Regions from separate parts of the Pseudoalteromonas sp. JSTW genome, predicted to be linked through region 1. Evidence: predicted binding sites of a transcription regulator. Region 1 holds the regulator's gene; each other region holds the start of a gene.
What was found. The regulator sigma-54, encoded in region 1, starts transcription at its own class of promoters, with help from an activator protein. The targets are predictions, from matches to a motif close to GTTGGCACGNNNNTNGNNT.

Region 2: a site for sigma-54 is predicted at 3,015-3,033, ahead of flgB (flagellar basal body rod protein FlgB). Genes of this name have one in related genera too.
Region 3: a site for sigma-54 is predicted at 2,821-2,839, ahead of GZH31_RS12055 (CsbD family protein). Genes of this name have one in related genera too.

Annotation. Positions count from the first base shown of each region.
Region 1 covers NZ_CP058972.1:451,997-457,873, forward strand. The annotation lists gene mgtE (magnesium transporter) at 1-430, opposite strand, end outside; gene GZH31_RS02165 (HPr family phosphocarrier protein) at 646-918, opposite strand; gene rapZ (RNase adapter RapZ) at 928-1,776, opposite strand; gene ptsN (PTS IIA-like nitrogen regulatory protein PtsN) at 1,777-2,229, opposite strand; gene hpf (ribosome hibernation promoting factor) at 2,233-2,520, opposite strand; gene GZH31_RS02185 (RNA polymerase factor sigma-54) at 2,547-4,043, opposite strand; gene lptB (LPS export ABC transporter ATP-binding protein) at 4,158-4,883, opposite strand; gene lptA (lipopolysaccharide transport periplasmic protein LptA) at 4,880-5,401, opposite strand; gene lptC (LPS export ABC transporter periplasmic protein LptC) at 5,391-5,877, opposite strand, start outside.
Region 2 covers NZ_CP058972.1:957,434-963,310, forward strand. The annotation lists gene flgM (flagellar biosynthesis anti-sigma factor FlgM) at 1-222, opposite strand, end outside; gene flgA (flagellar basal body P-ring formation chaperone FlgA) at 302-1,006, opposite strand; gene GZH31_RS04410 (chemotaxis protein) at 1,149-2,081, shown strand; gene GZH31_RS04415 (protein-glutamate O-methyltransferase CheR) at 2,103-2,933, shown strand; gene flgB (flagellar basal body rod protein FlgB) at 3,067-3,477, shown strand; gene flgC (flagellar basal body rod protein FlgC) at 3,480-3,911, shown strand; gene GZH31_RS04430 (flagellar hook assembly protein FlgD) at 3,925-4,608, shown strand; gene flgE (flagellar hook protein FlgE) at 4,659-5,877, shown strand, end outside.
Region 3 covers NZ_CP058972.1:2,660,068-2,665,944, forward strand. The annotation lists gene GZH31_RS12045 (acyltransferase) at 1-68, opposite strand, end outside; gene hrpB (ATP-dependent helicase HrpB) at 220-2,640, opposite strand; gene GZH31_RS12055 (CsbD family protein) at 2,878-3,075, shown strand; gene GZH31_RS12060 (GGDEF domain-containing protein) at 3,154-4,194, opposite strand; gene metH (methionine synthase) at 4,420-5,877, opposite strand, start outside.

The sequences.
Region 1 (5,877 bases):
TCATCAAGGCACCAGCTGAGCGCTCTTGATAAGACAGGGCTTGGGTGGCTCTTTCTCTATCTTGCGAGTCCATGGCGCCGACAACGTCTTGGTAGACTGTATCAGGTAGGCTACGAAGAACCTCACCTAAATCATCGTCGTCCATGTCTTCGGTTGCGGCAGCAATGTGCTCAGGTTCCATTTGGGCAATAATGCCTAAACGTACATCTTCTGAGAGCTCTTCTAATACGTCACCACGCACATCAGGGTCTACCAGCTGCCAAAGCATACGGCGAATTTTATGCGGAGATGATTCTAAAAGGAGTGCGGTATCACACGGTGCTGTTTTTGCTAACATGCCGCGCACTTGAACAAATTGACCACTATTGAGTGACTTGGTCACCTGTTTTAGTTGTTGTAGCGGGTAATCTTGTTCAAAGGCTTCTGGCATTGGCGTCCTTACAACTGAAAAAATAGCTTAAAATCTGACTCAGCAAATACAGCATAGTTGCTAAATTTAGTATTTGCAGGGATATCGCCGCACTGAGATAAATTTACTAAGAAAAATGTATTTTAGAGAAGCGAGCGATATAAAAGTAGGATATTTAACAGGAATTTTAAATACCCAATGCAAGTTTAACGTAAACAGTCAAGGCTTAGCAAATGCTATTCTTGTTCATGAAAGCGTTGTGCAATTAATTCGCCTATTGCATTGAGTGCTGCGTCAGCATCGGGGCCTTCACACACCACACGGACTTCTTTGCCTTGGCTGCTTTCGAGTAACATTAAGGCTAATACACTATCGCCTTCGGCTTCTTTATCGTCTTGGTAAAGCGTTATTTTAGCATCGAATTGCAGTGCAAGTTGTGCCAAAACCGTGGCTGCTCGTGCATGTAAACCAAGCTTATTTTGGATTAAAAAAGTGTCTTCAGCATGCATCGTCGTTGCCTATTGGGTATCTTGCTCGCGGTGGCGTATTTTCACGTTTGCGTGACTTTTCGAAAAGCTCTCACCAATGGTTTGCGCTAAGTAAACCGAGCGATGTTGTCCACCTGTGCAGCCAATCGCAATGGTTAAATAACTGCGATTATTTCGCTCTAAGTGAGGGAGCCATGTTTGTACAAAGGTTTGAATTTGCCATGTAAACTTTTGCACTATGCTGTGACTAGCAAGGTAATCTTTTACTGGTTGGTCTAAGCCTGTCAGTGGTTTTAGATCCGGTTCCCAGTGTGGATTCGGTAAAAAGCGAGCATCAAATACGTAATCAGCTTCTTTTGGAATGCCGTGCTTAAAGCCAAACGACATAAAAGTAATAATGAGCTTTTTGTCTTTTTTACCCAGTATTTTTTCGCGAATAGATTCGGCAAGCTGATGCACGCTGAGATCGGTCGTATCAATCATAAAATCGGCACGGGTGATCAAAACATCCAGTAATACTTTTTCTTGTTTAATCGCTAAATCAAGCGGCAGCGAGTCAATCGATAATGGGTGTAAGCGGCGAGTTTCAGAGAACCGTTTGATTAGTGTTTGATCATCACTATCTAAATAAAACAACGTGGGTTTTGCAAAGCCCGGTAAATACTCAAGAATATCGTTAAATTCTTGCTGTTCTTTCGGCAGGTTACGCACATCGATACTTACAGCAATTTTGTCGTAATTATCTGACACACTGCGTACTAACGAAGGAAGCAGGTTTACAGGAATATTATCAACGCAGTAATAGCCTAAGTCTTCAAGTACTCGTAAAGCGACTGATTTACCTGAACCAGAGCGACCGCTGATAATAATTAATTCCATTTATGCCTCTGATGCAATGACTTTAAACAGATCACTATCTGTTTTAGCACTGCGTAGCTGTTTACAAAATTCTTTGTCTTTAAGTCTATCAGCAATTGTTGATAAGGTCTTTAGATGAAGCTGACAGTCACCATCTGGTACGATGAGTGCGACAAAAATATCCACTGGACGATTATCAATTGCATCAAAATTTATAGGTGACTCACTCACAATTACAAATGCGTGTGGCTGATCTGCACCGCTCATACGACCATGTGGAATCGCAATACCTCGGCCAATACCCGTGCTGCCCAATTTTTCTCTGTTCAATAGGGCATTGAGTATATCTTGCTGAGATAAATGAGGGAGCTGCTCATGAGCCAGTTCGCTGATAAATTCGAGAATTCTTTTTTTGCTATTAAAAAGGACCGCAGCTTTGCTGCAGTCCTGGTTAGTAAGTGAACTAAGTTTCATAATTTAGTGTCGAGCTAATTTCTCTTTGTGTTTAATTACTTGACGATCAAGTTTATCGATTAACGAGTCGATGGCTGCATACATATCTTGGTGTTCAGTAGAGGCAAATAACTCGCCTCCGTTTACATGTAAAGTTGCTTCTGCTTTTTGGCTTAGTTTTTCTACATCTAGAATGACATGAACATTATTAATGTGGTCAAAATGCCTTTCTAGTTTCGCAAACTTGGTGTTTACATAGTCTCTTAATGAATCTGTGATTTCTACATGACGACCAGTTAAATTTAGTTGCATAAGCATTTTCCTTCTATGTAAAACGTCTAAATCAGACTCTTACGCTGATTCGACGGAGGTATTGCTAGAGACTCTCGATATTTTGCTATTGTCCGTCTAGCTACTTTAATTCCTTGCTCAGCCAATATATCTGCAATTTTGCTATCACTCAATGGTTTAGCTGTGTTTTCTGCGGCGATTAGCTTTTTGATTAAAGCGCGAATTGCCGTAGATGAACACTCACCCCCATTTTCAGTGCTTACATGGCTGGAGAAGAAATATTTCAACTCAAAAATTCCCCGCGGGGTATGCATGTATTTTTGTGTTGTTACTCGCGAAATTGTTGATTCATGCATTTCGACCATTTCTGCGACATCATTTAATACCATGGGTTTCATGGCCTCAGGACCATGTTCAAAGAAAGCCTGTTGTTGTTGAACAATACAGTTAGTCACTTTTAATAACGTGTCATTACGGCTTTCTAAGCTTTTAATAAACCATTTTGCTTCTTGTAAATGAGAGCGAATAAATTGGCTATCACTGCTTGATTTTACAGAACGTGACATCGCCGCATAGTGGCTATTCACTCTGATTTTCGGCATGCAGTCTGGGTTTAGTTCAACTACCCAACGGCCTTTTATTTTTTTTACGGATACATCGGGTATCACGTATTCAGACTCTTCTCTAACAATTGTATCCGCAGGCTTTGGATTTAAGCTGTGGATCAATGTCATGACTTCTTTCAGCTCACTTTCTTTAAGCTTAGTCTTTTTCATCAAAGTGCGATAGTCACGACTCGCTAATAATTCAATATGTTCTGATAACACCATTTTAGTTTCAGCTAAATAGGGGGTGTCAGCATCGAATTGGCGTAATTGAATACACAAACATTCTTGTAAACTACGGGCGCCAATACCGACAGGATCGAATAATTGGATTCTTTTTAAGACAGCTTCGACTTCATCAAGTTCGATTTCTTCTTCATCGTTATTTTGATTGAAGCTTTCAACAATGTCTTCGCAGCTTACGGTTAAAATACCCGAATCATCAATTGCCTCAACAATCGCAACGGCAATCGCTTCGTCTGTTGGGCTGAATGGAGTTAGTTGTAACTGCCACATTAGGTATTCGTGGAGAGTTTCGGTTGATGCGCCTTGGTAAATTGATTCATCTTCAGGCATTGGACCTGAGGAACTTGATGGGGCAGCACTCATGTACTCATCCCACGTAACATCCATTGCTAAGTCGTCACTTACGGTGTCTTTGTTGAGGGCATCACTGCTTTCTTGCTCGTACTCGCTCGCAGCTTCGTCAGCCGACGCGCTTAGTTGGGTATCGTCAGATTCGGCTTTTTGCTCGTTCTTGCCAATACTCTCTTCTGCATAATCTGCTTCTTCAACTTCAAGCAAAGGGTTAGAGTCTAACGCTTCTTGAATTTCTTGCTGGAGATCCAATGTACTGAGCTGCAACAAACGGATAGCCTGTTGCAGTTGTGGAGTCATTGTAAGTTGCTGGCCCATGCGCAGCTGTAATGATTGCCTCATGTATCCCTAACAATCCTTTTTAGTCTTATCAAACAATAGCACGATGCCGTTAACTATTTATTTGATTTATTGTCATTGTTATAAGTCTAGCAGATGCTCTAGTCGGTGGCGTATTTAAAGCCTGAATTGCTCGCCTAGATACACATCGCGTACAGTTTGGTCGGCTAACACATGTTCAGGTGTACCTGATGCAATTAGCTCCCCATGAGAAACAATGTAGGCTTTTTCACAAACATCAAGGGTTTCTCTCACATTGTGGTCAGTAATTAATACACCAATACCACGATTTTTTAAGTGCTCAATAATTTTCTTTATATCTAACACTGAAATAGGATCAACACCAGCAAAAGGCTCATCGAGCAAAATAAATTTAGGGTCAGCGGCCAGTGCGCGTGCTATTTCAACACGACGGCGTTCACCCCCTGACAATGCCATACCTTGGCTGTCACGAATGTGTTGAATGCTAAATTCATCAAGTAAGCTGTTAAGTGTTTCTTCGCGGCCTTGTTTATTGAGATCTTTACGGGTCTCTAAAATGGCCATTAAGTTTTGATAAACAGTCAGTTTTCTAAAAATCGATGATTCTTGTGGCAAATAGCCAATACCTAAGCGAGCGCGGCTGTGCATTGGCAATAAGGTGATGTCGTTATCATCAATGCTTATTTTACCTTTGTCACTGGGCACTAATCCCACAATCATGTAAAAGGTGGTTGTTTTACCTGCGCCATTTGGCCCAAGTAAACCGACAATGCTGCCAGCTTCTACCTCAAGGCCTACATTTTTTACAACTTGGCGACCCTTATAGCTTTTAGCTAATAGCTCTGCTTTTAGTGTGCTCATGGCTGGCCTTCATCGTTCTTTTTGTTATCAACAGGCACTAAAATAGTGTGTACACGATCGGTCGAGTTTTCATCTTTCTCGGCACTTATCAGTTGCTGTTCCATATCGTATGTAATGCTCTTGGCACTGACTTTTTGGCCTGCTTGAGTCACTTGTGCATTGCCAACGAGTGTTAATAAGCGTTTAGCAACATCGTAACGAACTTCTTCAGCACTGGCGCTCATAATAGTGCCGTCAGCTTGTTTTTCTTCAAAGTAAGCGGGCTTTCCTGTGGCAATAATTAATTCAACCGTGCCTTCAACTTCACCTGCATGTGCTTCGAGTCGATCCGCTGTAATACGACGGTTACCATGTATGATCTCGACATTATCTTCGAAGATACCAATGCCATTTTTTAGCTGACCTTCTTGGCGATCAGAGCTAATGCTGATTGGTGTGCCAGCCTGCTCAGCAGCTGCGCCAGAAAACGCAATCAATAAGCTTGGGATCAGGAGTAATTTCTTAAGTTTATTGGTCATAGTATATGGTTCGTGTATGGTTAGTTAACTCAACAATTTCGGCTTTTAAATCGGCTTTTAAACCTTTACCGGTAATTTTTAAATTCGGTCCTGTCAGCGTGACAGGTTGCTTAGAAAACATGGTCATTTTGTCAATGTCGATGTTAATGTTCTCAGCTTTAATATCTTCGATCATGCCATTATGGGTAAGGTTTTTAGCAACTACATCCCCTTCGAATACAAGCTGATCGTTTTCATATAACGTGGCTTCTTTGGCTTTTACTTGCCAAACTTGCTGATCACCGTAAATGGTGAAAATGGGTTGCTCAAAAAAGGTGAACCCGAGCTGTTGATACAGCTCCATTTTAGCAGCGGCCACTTTATGACTGATTTTACCTTGATCATCATAGGCTGTTTGCTTTAATGCGATTGCGGTATAATCAGGTGTAGCGATAATCTCGTCTTCACTGAGCACTGTGTTTGTCGGTTGATTAAAG
Region 2 (5,877 bases), 510 kb from region 1:
CACTTTATTGCTATCAAAGCCAGACGACTGTTCAGCTTTATCTTGTAAAGATTTAAGTTGTTTAGCCTGAGGCGTTAAGCTTACCGAATCTGCACTTGCTTTTGGCGCTGTCGATTTTGCCGCTGCCGCGTTAGCGTTATCTTTTTGTAAATCAAGATTTTTTTGCTTGGTATTCGTCAACACAGAAGTTTGTTGTTGACCATTATTGACATTGCTTACCATAATTTTTGACCTATACATTACCCAACATATGCCTATATATCGGCGGGCACAGCGGATACTTTAGCATAAATATAAAAAATTAAATATTCACTTGCACAGACTCAACACCATCCACACGTGCATTTAATACTTTACCTGATTTTTTGTTTTTTACACGTACTAATTCGTCTAATGTGCCATCTTCAAGCGCAATACCTGTTGTTTTGATCCTCAAGCCACGCAGTGAAGCATAAATAGTCACATTGTCGCCTTTACACACCATGCAAACATGGCTCATTACAATAGGCACACCACTGCGAATATTGCGCTTGCTACGACTGCCGACAAGCATTGATTTTTCTTGAACATATTGCGTTCTTACAAACTGCTTAGGTTTCATCTCTAAGCGCAAATGCTCTGCTCTAATTACTTCACCGCGTGCTAAATTGGTTGTTACGACAACAACGGGTTCCAGCTCAATAATGCGAACATGCACATATTGAGTCCAACTATTTATGTCATCGCATTTAAGTTGTACGGTAACCTGCCGATTAAAAGGAGGTTCTGTCGGTAATGTTTTATTTAATGGCGATTCACACAATCTTTCTGGAATACGGCTATCAAGTGGTAATGCACTTACTTGCGGTGCCGTATCGAGATCGGGGATCTGCTCGCTGACAAAATCAATAGCGATTTGTTGAAGTTGCTCGTTATTATACACTTCAGCTTGTAGATGCGTGGCAAATAACAAGCTAGAAAGAAAATAAAAAACACTGTATCTTCGGCTTTTTTTTAACAAACTCATATTGTTTCGACTATGCTTATTGTTGAAAACAAGGTATAAATATTTTGCGTCAAAAAACAGACGCTTCGTAACCTTATGTAGCTTTAACACAAAGTAAGCAATTATTGTTCCGGCTCTGGTTGTTTATCTTTAGGAGATTGAAATGGCAGGCATTTTAGACTCAGTAAACCAGCGTACACAGTTGGTTGGGCAAAACCGCCTTGAATTACTATTATTCAAACTCAGAGGGCGACAACGCTTTGGTATTAACGTGTTTAAAGTAAGAGAGGTTCTACAATGTCCACCGCTTACAAACATGCCAAAATCGAATGCTTATATTCGTGGTGTTGCACACATTCGTGGTCAAACCATTTCTGTTATCGATTTATCAATGGCTGTTGGCGGTCCTGCCATTGAAAATATCAAAGATAGTTTTATTATCATTGCGGAATACAATCGTTCAGTGCAAGGGTTCTTAGTCGGTGGCGTAGAGCGCATCGTTAATATGAACTGGGAAAAAATTATGCCGCCACCTTCAGGTGCAGGGCGTTACTCTTATTTAACCGCGGTCACTGAAATAGAAAACGAACTGGTAGAAATCTTAGACGTCGAGAAGATCCTTAACGAAATTTGCCCTGTTAACACTGAAGTAAGTGCGGATGTGATTGGTGAGGGAGAAATCCAAAAAGATTTAGGGGAGCGAATCGTTTTTATTGCTGATGACTCGGCCGTTGCGCGTAATCAGGTAAAACGTGCGTTAGAACCTCTCGGTGTACAAACTGAACTCGCTAAAAATGGTAAAGAAGCTTTAATACGCTTACGTGAAATAGCAGAACTTGATTGTGTAAATAATATTACTGAGCGAGTTGGCTTGTTAATTTCAGACGTTGAAATGCCAGAAATGGATGGCTACACCTTAACCGCAGAAATTAAGGCCGATCCAAAATTATCACCTTTGCATGTAATCTTGCATACATCACTCAGTGGTGTTTTTAATCAAGCGATGATAGAAAAAGTGGGTGCCGATGATTTTATTGCAAAATTTAACCCAGACGAATTAGCGACTGCCGTTAAAAAGTGGGTTCATTGTGATTAATTATTTATAGGTGGTATTACTTTGGAAAATAAGCACTTACAACAAAGCGAATACGATCAGTTCCGCTCTTTTTTAGAGCAACAATGTGGCATTGTACTAGGCGATAACAAACTTTATTTAGTGAAAAGTCGCTTGGCGCCATTGATGGCGCGTTTTAATGTTGAGTCATTGTCACAGTTGGTAAGTAAAACCTTGAGTCCTCACGAGAGGCAGCTTCGTGCCGCAGTGGTTGATGCAATGACAACAAACGAAACTTTGTGGTTTCGTGATCAATACCCATTTGAATTGCTTAAAACTAAACTTTTCCCTGAATTCAAAGAATTGCGTCGTCCAATTAAAATTTGGTCAGCGGCAAGTTCATCAGGTCAAGAACCGTATTCTATTGCCATGTCGGTTGCTGAGTTTCAATCTAAGCAACCTGGCGTTTTAAAAATGGGCGCACAAATTATCGGCACAGATATTTCTAATACTATGCTTGATATGTGCAAAAACGCAGAATATGACTCACTGGCTTTGGCACGTGGCCTGTCTGTTGAAAGACGTCAAAAGTTTTTTAAAGACAGTGGTAACGGTATGGCTCAAGTAGTTGATCCAATAAAGAAAATGGTCAGTTTTAGGCATTTAAACTTATTGGATTCGTATGCCTTGATGGGTAAATTTGATATTATTTTTTGCCGTAATGTATTGATCTACTTTGCACCCGAAGTAAAAGCAAAAATTATCGCGCAATTTGCGCAAGCACTTAATCCAAAAGGGTACCTGTTTTTAGGCGCTTCAGAGTCAATGGCTGGCCTTAGTGACAGTTTTGATATGGTGCGATGTAATCCGGGTATCATCTACCAGAAAAAGTAATCTTTCCTTAGCAACCTAGTTCTTAGGTTGCTAATTTCATTATATATCAACACCTTAATTATAAAATAATCATGCTTAATTTTTGGCTTACCTTTTGCATTAGCTAAGGAGAGTCAAATTTTTGGAGATGGTTATGGCTATCAGTTTTGATAAAGCATTCGGTGTGCATCCTCATGCCATGTTGATCCGTTCACAACGCGCTGAGTTATTAGCGACAAATATCGCTAATGCTGATACGCCGGGCTATAAAGCGAAAGATGTCGATTTTGCATCCGCATTAAAAGCGGCAAAAAGCAACCAGCACGGCGGCAATAGCATGGTAAGAACGGATGAGAAACACCTTGCCGGTGGCAGTCGATTTGTTGGTAATTCAGAAATGTTTCGTACGCCAAATCAAGCAGATACAGGTGATGGTAACTCTGTTGATATACAAGTGGAACGAAACTTGTATGTACAAAACTCATTAGAGTATCAGGCAAGCCTGCAATTTATGAGTAGTAAAATTAAAGGCCTTAAAAAAGCCCTCGGTAGTCAAGGAGCTTAATCATGAGTTTATATAATGTTTTTGATATTTCGGGCACGGGTATGAGCGCACAAAATGTTCGCTTAAATACCACAGCAAGTAATATTTCGAATGCAAATACAATTAGCTCAAGCCAAGACCAGACATACCGAGCGCGCCATCCTGTGTTTGCTGCTGAACTTACAAAAGCGTCAGCATCGCAAAGTAATCCGCAGGGCTCTTCTGTTGGCGTTAAAGTATTAGGCATTGTAGAGAGCGATAAGCCGCTACAAATAGAATACAACCCGAATCACCCCAGCGCGGATGAAAATGGGTATATCTATAAACCAAATGTCAACGTTGTAGAAGAAATGGCTAATATGATTTCTGCCTCTCGCTCTTACCAAACAAATGTGCAAGTTGCTGATGCAGCTAAGCAAATGTTAAGTAAAACACTGTTGTTAGGACAACGGTAATCGAGGATAAGTTATGAGTAACGACATCAGCTCTGCATCATCATCCTATATGGATAGCTTGCGTTGGAATGAGACAAACACGCCAACAGCAAAAGAAGACAGTAATACACTGTCTCAAGAAGATTTCTTTTCGTTGTTAACGCAGCAGTTGTCGTTTCAAGATCCGAGCAATCCTGCTGATAACGATCAAATGATTGCGCAAATGACGAACTTTACCATGGCAGAAGGTATTTCAAATTTAAACACAAAATTTGAGTCACTCACTGCATCCATGACATCAAATTCGGCATTACAAGCGTCAACGTTAGTGGGTAAGCAAGCATTGCTTGAGTCAGAGACTATTGACTTTGATGGCGAAAATTTAGCTAAAGGTTCCGTTGTGGCAGAAACAACTGTTGAATCTCTTACGTTAAGAATCACTGATTCGACGGGACAATTAGTTCGCACTATTGATTTAGGATCGAAATCTGCCGGTGCTCACCGTTTCGAGTGGGATGGTAAAGATGGTGAGGGCAATGTTCTTCCTGAAGGCGAATACAATATTAGCGCTGAAGGCTTCGTAAATGGAGACTACAGCAGCATGCCTCTGGCAACCTTTAAGAACATTGAAAGTGTCAATATTAATGGCAGCAGCGGCATTATCGTAAATACAAAAGAGGGTGCGGTTAGGCTAACTGATATAGCTGAAATCGCATAATTAAAAAGGTTTGGGTTAGCTTAGGCTAAGAGATAGGTTAGAGGTGAGTTATGAGCTTCAATATTGCATTAACAGGTTTAGCAGCCGCACAAAAAGATTTAGACGTAACGGCAAATAATATTGCCAACGTAAACACAACGGGCTTTAAAGAGTCGCGTGCTGAGTTTGCTGATGTGTACGCATCGTCAGTATTTAGTTCTGGTAAAACAAAAAACGGCGACGGTGTTAAAACAGCAACGGTTGCACAACAGTTTCACCAAGGGTCGTTATCATTCACAAATAACTCACTTGATTTAGCAATCACAGGGGAAGGTTATTTTGCGATGAGTGATGACATCGCATCACAAGACTTTACATATACGCGTGCGGGTGCATTTAAATTAAATGCAGATAACTTTGTTGTTGATGCCAATGGTAACTACTTGCAAGGTTTCCCTGTTGACCCATCAACGGGTAATACGACGTCGGTAAGTTTAAGTACTACTTCACCGATTCAAATTCCTGATGCTTCAGGTTCGCCTCGTCATACGAGTAATATCTACAGCTCAATGAATTTAGACGCACGTGTCGATACGCCAACAACGACAACCTTTGATCCAACTGATAGCACGAGCTATAACTCGTCTACTTCAACAACTGTTTATGACTCATTAGGTGAGCCGCATGTTGTACAGTTATTTTTTGTAAAGCAAGACCCTACAGCAACGCCAAATACGTGGGAAGTGTACGCCACAATGGATGGTCAAGCGTTTGATGCTTCAGGTGCTGCAACGGGCACAGGTGCACACACGCCAATTGATACACTTGAGTTCACGGCGGCGGGTTTACCGAACGTAACCGCTCCAGAAACCACATTTGATGACATTATTTTGCCTTCAGATGCTTCGACAGGTTTATCGACACTACTTGGTAATGGCGCACAGTTCCCGAATGAAATCACGGTTAATTGGCGTGATGAAGCAGGCACCGCTAATAAAGTGCCTACGCAATACGCTAGTAACTTTGAAGTAAAAGCACTTGAGCAAGATGGTGCGACAGTCGGTCGTTTAGCGGGCATTGATATTGGTGCAGATGGAAAAGTAGTTGCTTCATACAGCAATGGCGATACTTCATTCTTAGGCCAAGTGGCTATGGTGCGCTTTTCAAACTCTCAAGGCTTACAACAAGCAGGTGACACTTCTTGGAAGAAAAGCCTAACCTCGGGCGAGCCTATTGCGGGTGAGCCCAACTCAGGCACATTGGGTTCAATTAACTCATCAGCACTTGAGC
Region 3 (5,877 bases), 1.4 Mb from region 1:
TGCCCCAGCGGCACACCGGTGCGTTTTTTAACGTATTGAGCTAGGGTTATAGGCGTAGACACTGGCATTCTCTTTTGCTATTGACCTTATCAGACTACTAAAGAGACAGTAAAAACGAAACCTATACAATGCAGGAAATTGTAACGGGTTATGACCATGGCAAACTTAATTAGATGGGTCACTATAAAGCCCCGCTACTCGCTTGGCTTGCTATTTACTTCACATTTTACTTTTTACTTTATTTGTTGCTTGGCTCGTAGCTGGGTTGTCTGGCCAAAAGTGTTTTGGGTAACGCCCTTTCATCTCTTTTTGTACGTCGCGGTAACTGGTTTGCCAAAAATTCGCTAAATCTTGAGTAAGCTGCAGAGGCCGTTTTGCAGGTGATAAAAGCTCCATTAATAACGGTAACTTACCTTGTGCAAGCAAAGGTGTGCTGGTCATGCCATACACTTCTTGCATACGCACACTCAGCTTTGCAGGGCCATCGAGCTGGTAGGTAATTCTTACATTAGAGCCACTTGGCACAGTTAAACGCAATGGCAGTAACTCATTTAATGCACTTTGTTGCTGCCAATCAAAACAATTTTTTAGTGCTTCGCCGTAATTAAACTTTTTTAACTGCTCAAGATTTTTAATATCACTCAGGTAAGGCGCTAACCATTGGCTATGTGCACGTAGTTCGTCTCGATTAATGGTCGGAAATGACTCTGGCAACAGCGTGCTTGCCAAACTCATACGAGTGAGTAACTGTTCATTGTCAGTTTGCTCATTAAATAACTGAAAACCATGCTTGCTAAATAAGTTTAACCACGCTTGAGTGCGCTGAGCTTTATCAAGCGGCTGTTTACTTGGCTGACTTGATACTGTGATAGCCCCTAGTTTTACTTCATCTTGATGGATGAAACGTCCTGTTTTTTCGTCGTATTCACATCGCGTCTGCGATGTGAATAAATGGCCGAGTTCATCTTCAAGTTCACTGGGCACAAACGCCACGCCAGCAAATACGCGACTCCCTTTATGGCCGCCCATGCTGGCAATGGCAATGTAGTCATCGTTATGCCAAAACTCTTCACTTAAATCAGCACCTGCGCCATTAGCAAGTAAGTAACCATTACCGCGTTTTTTCGCCAATCGGTCAGGAAATGCAAACGCCACCAGCAAGGCAAGGTATTGCGTTTTAAGCTCAAAGGCTGCTTTCAATTGCAAACGTGATAACCAATAGTTTAATTGCTGTTTAAACACGGGATGCGGCTTTGTATGCTGGCTATGCAGCGCCAAATTAAGATCGGCAGGCATCGTTATGCGGCTTTCGAGTAAGGCGATTAAATACGCCGCTAGCTCATATATGCCTGGCATCGTTACTTGTAATTTTTGTGCTTTAATCAGCATATGTGACAACCGAATATCGGCACCAAAGCTGAGCATTTGACTGCCAAGCGGTGTCAGCTTGTCATTTTCATCTATGGCTTCCAGCATTTTCAACAGCGCTGTTGCTTGCTTAATTTGTTGCGTGCTTGGTACATCAAGCAGGCTTAGCTCTTCAAGTGAAGCGCCCCATTGCTTTGCCTCAAGTAATAACTGGCTAATATCACTGGTGAGAATTTCAGGTGCGTCGTGATTATTGCGACGCTCAAAGGTTTGCTTACTCCCTAAGCGATACACCACGCCCGGTTCAATACGCCCTGCGCGACCGGCTCGCTGCACCGCCGATGAGCGCGAAATATTTTGCGTTATAAGCTCTGTAACACCGGTTTTTAAATTAAAGCTGGCTGCACGGCGCTTACCACTGTCAATTACAATACGTATACCTTCGATGGTTAAACTGGTTTCAGCTACATTGGTGGTCAACACAACTTTACGCTTCCCTTTCGTTGCAGGGGCGATTGCAGCTTGTTGTTCTGCTTTGTTTTGTTCACCAAATAAAGTAAACACCTCGCACTGATCTGCAAGGTCGCTTAGTGCTTGCTGCACCCGTAATATTTCGCGCTGTCCGGGTAAAAAAACTAATGCGCTGCCAGCTTGCTCATTGAGCGCTTGTTTAATAATTGCGGGTATACCATCGAGCCATCGGCTTTCGTCTTTGAGTGGAATATACACTTCATCAATCGGGTAACTTCGCCCTTCAGAGGATATTATTGGGCAGTCAAAAAACTCACTGTACCGCTCACCGTCTAAGGTGGCCGACATCAGTAATATTGTTAAGTCGTCTCTCAATGCCGCTTGCGTTTCAAGGGCAAAGGCAAGCGCGGTATCTGCAGCAATTGAACGCTCATGAAACTCATCAAAAATAAGTAAATCAACGCCACTTAGCTCAGGATCGTTTTGCAGCATACGGGTCAGCATACCTTCGGTGACAATCTCAAGCCGAGTGGCGGGGCTCACTTTTGACTCCCCTCGAATACGCAAACCGACACTTTCACCGACTTTTTCGTTTTGTTGGCTCGCCAAATACTGGGCAATATTACGTGCAGCCAGACGTCTTGGCTCTAACATGACAATGTGTTTAAAGTGCCCTTCACGCATTAATGTGAGTGGCAGCCATGTTGATTTACCTGCGCCCGGTGGTGCTTGTAATAAGGCCATAGGGTTATTTTTTATTGTTGTTAGCAGGGATTGATAAATATCTTCAACTGGCAGCACGTCTGGCATCTCTTACTTTCTTTTTGCCCATTGTATCAAAAAACGATGAACAGCCTCTCATTGAATGAAAGAATTACAAGGTTTTCCTTAAAACCCAGTACAAATTGCAGGCATGTAACACTCTATGTCTAATCATAATAATAAAAACGATGTAATTCAGTTGGTTATATATAAACCATGAATGGCATAACGATTGCTTTTATTAAAGTGAATGTTTAACAAAGTAAGGAGATTATGATGAACAGCGATCGTTTAGAAGGCAATTGGAAAGAGTTAAAAGGTAAAGCACAACGTAAATGGGGTGAACTTACCGATGGCGATTTAGATAAAATTGAAGGTAGCCGTAAAGAGCTTGTTGGTAAAATCCAACAAAAATACGGCAAATCGAAAGAAGAAGCTGAGAGCGAAGTCAGTGACTTTGAAAATAGTCACTAATTTTGCACATAAAAAGACCCCCAGTAATTGGAATGTCCAACTATTGGGGGTCACTTCATTTTGGCGGTTTTTTATTACCTAAGCAGGTGAATGTGTTTCACTATCTAGCTCAGCAACGGTTTGGTTTTTACCGTGTGATTTAGCAAGGTATAAACACTTATCTGCCACACTTAAACAGTGATCAATGCTCTCGTTAGAAGCCCGCTGATGAAGCCCTATGCTCAGCGTCACTTTAAAATTATGAACCCCTTGTTGGAATGCATGTTGCGCCAATTGCTGGTGAATGTTTTCAGCTAATTGTCTTGCTCTACGCTCATGTCCTTGCGGGGTCACAATAAGGAACTCTTCTCCGCCCCAGCGAGCAACAATGTCTTCTTCGCCACTCACACTTTTGAGGATTGAAGCAATGAAAGTGAGCACATCATCACCAATTTGATGACCATAGGTGTCATTCACTTGTTTAAAGTTATCTACATCAATCAACAAAAAGACAGCCCCTTCGTTAAAACGCGCATCTTGCAAGCATTCAGTAGCATAACGGCGATTAAACAAATCGGTCATGGCATCAATACGGGCTAATTTTTGATTTATTTTTAGTTGCTCAATAAGCTCTCGACTGTACTTATTACGGTAATACTCGTAGAAACCACCAAGAATACAAAGAATCGAAAAACACAGCATGACACGGGTCGTAAAATAATGATTCGGATAGCTGTAATACCCAAGCTTATCGGTGAAGTAAAACAGCACTGAAATCACAATAGCCAGTATGATTAAGTCAAATGCGCCGCGTTTTAAACCTCGTATAAAAAAGGTAACAGGCGATACAATAAATAACCACAAAGGCCCAGTTCCATTATTACCACCCGACACAATCAAAAAGCACATCATCGAGTACAAGGCATAAAGCATTAACACAGCAATAGCACGGTCGCGATTTTTAAGGACAAAGGGCGATACAAAAACAAAGCCGCCAATAACCAGTAAAAAACTGAGCGTTATGTAGCCATCTTGGTAGCTTGTAACCGACATTACAAAAGAAGTAATGGCACCAATAAATGCAAATACGCGTAAAAATAGCGCTTTATCTTTGTCACTTGCGCTGCTTGAATCAATCACACCTTTACCCTAATTTCCTTGCTTTACACTAATAACTTTAACACAAATATTTAAATTTGAAGGATATTGGCCTCATTTCACATGCTAAATGCTGATTAAAAGGAAGAAAGTATGATTTTAAAGCGCGTTTTAACGGAGGTAGAAATGCAATTTACCTTAAATAAAAACAAAAAAGCACCGTAAGTTAAGTACTTACGGTGCTTTTGAATAGCACGTTATTGCTTTTTACTCTGGCTCATAGCCTAAATTAGGCGATAACCAGCGCTCTGCTTCTTCAAGCGTCATGTTGGTGCGCTTAGCGTAGTCTTCAACCTGATCTTTTTGAATCTGCGCCACGGCATAGTATTTAGAATCCGGGTGAGAAAAATACCAACCAGACACCGCCGCTCCCGGCCACATTGCGTAAGAGCTCGTCAACTTCATACCTATGCGATTTTCAGTATCGAGTAGCTGCCAGATTTTCTTTTTCTCTGTGTGCTCAGGGCACGCAGGGTAACCCGGTGCAGGACGAATACCTTGGTAATTTTCGCGAATAAGCTCATCATTCGATAAGTTTTCATCGCTTGCATAGCCCCAATACTCTTTACGTACCTGCTCATGCAAATATTCCGCAAAAGCCTCTGCTAAACGGTCTGCAACGGCTTTAACCATAATTTTGTTATAGTCATCTTGTTTCGCATCGAAGGCATCAGCAAGGTCGTCTTCTTCAAGCCCTCCGGTTACGGCAAAGGCACCAAAGTAGTCGGGGACTCCTTTGGGGGCGATGTAATCCGCTAAACAATAATTCGCAAAATCGGTTTTTTCTGTTTGCTGACGCAGATGGCACGAGGTTGTTAACACGTCTGTACGCGTTTCATCGGTGTAAATTTCAATGTCATCACCCACTCGGTTTGCCGGGAATAAACCAATCACGCCCAGTGGTTGTAGCGCACCTGACTGTTCTAAATCGTCAAGCATCGCATTGGCATCAGCAAATAAGCTTTGCGCTTGCTCACCCACAATTTCATCGTTAAGAATACGCGGATACTTCCCTGCGATTGACCATGTCATGAAATACGGTGTCCAATCGATGTACTGTCTTAACGTGGCAATCGACACATTTTTAAACTCTGTCACTCCGAGCTTTTTAGGCACGGGTGGGGTGTAGTTATCCCAGTCAAGTTGTGCGGCATTATCGCGAGCACGTTGAATGGTGACAGGCTTCGAGCGTGGTTTTTTACGCGATTGCTGTTCACGTACTTTTTCGTACTCCGCTTTGGTTTTTTCTAAAAACGCAGGTTTTAACTCTTTAGACAATAGGTTAGAGACCACACCAACAGCACGACTGGCATTATTTACATACACCACACCTTTATCGTACTGTGGCTCAATTTTCACTGCGGTATGGGCTTTCGAGGTAGTAGCACCCCCAATTAATAAGGGTAAGTCGAAACCACGACGAGTCATTTCTTTAGCAACATGCACCATTTCATCTAATGAGGGCGTAATAAGGCCTGATAAACCGATAATATCGGCTTTTTCGTCAATCGCGGTTTGTAGAATTTTTTCCGCAGGCACCATCACACCTAAATCGATCACGTCGTAGTTATTACATTGCAGTACTACGCCAACAATGTTTTTACCAATATCATGTACATCGCCTTTAACGGTCGCCATAACCACTTTACCGTTCGTGGCACCTTC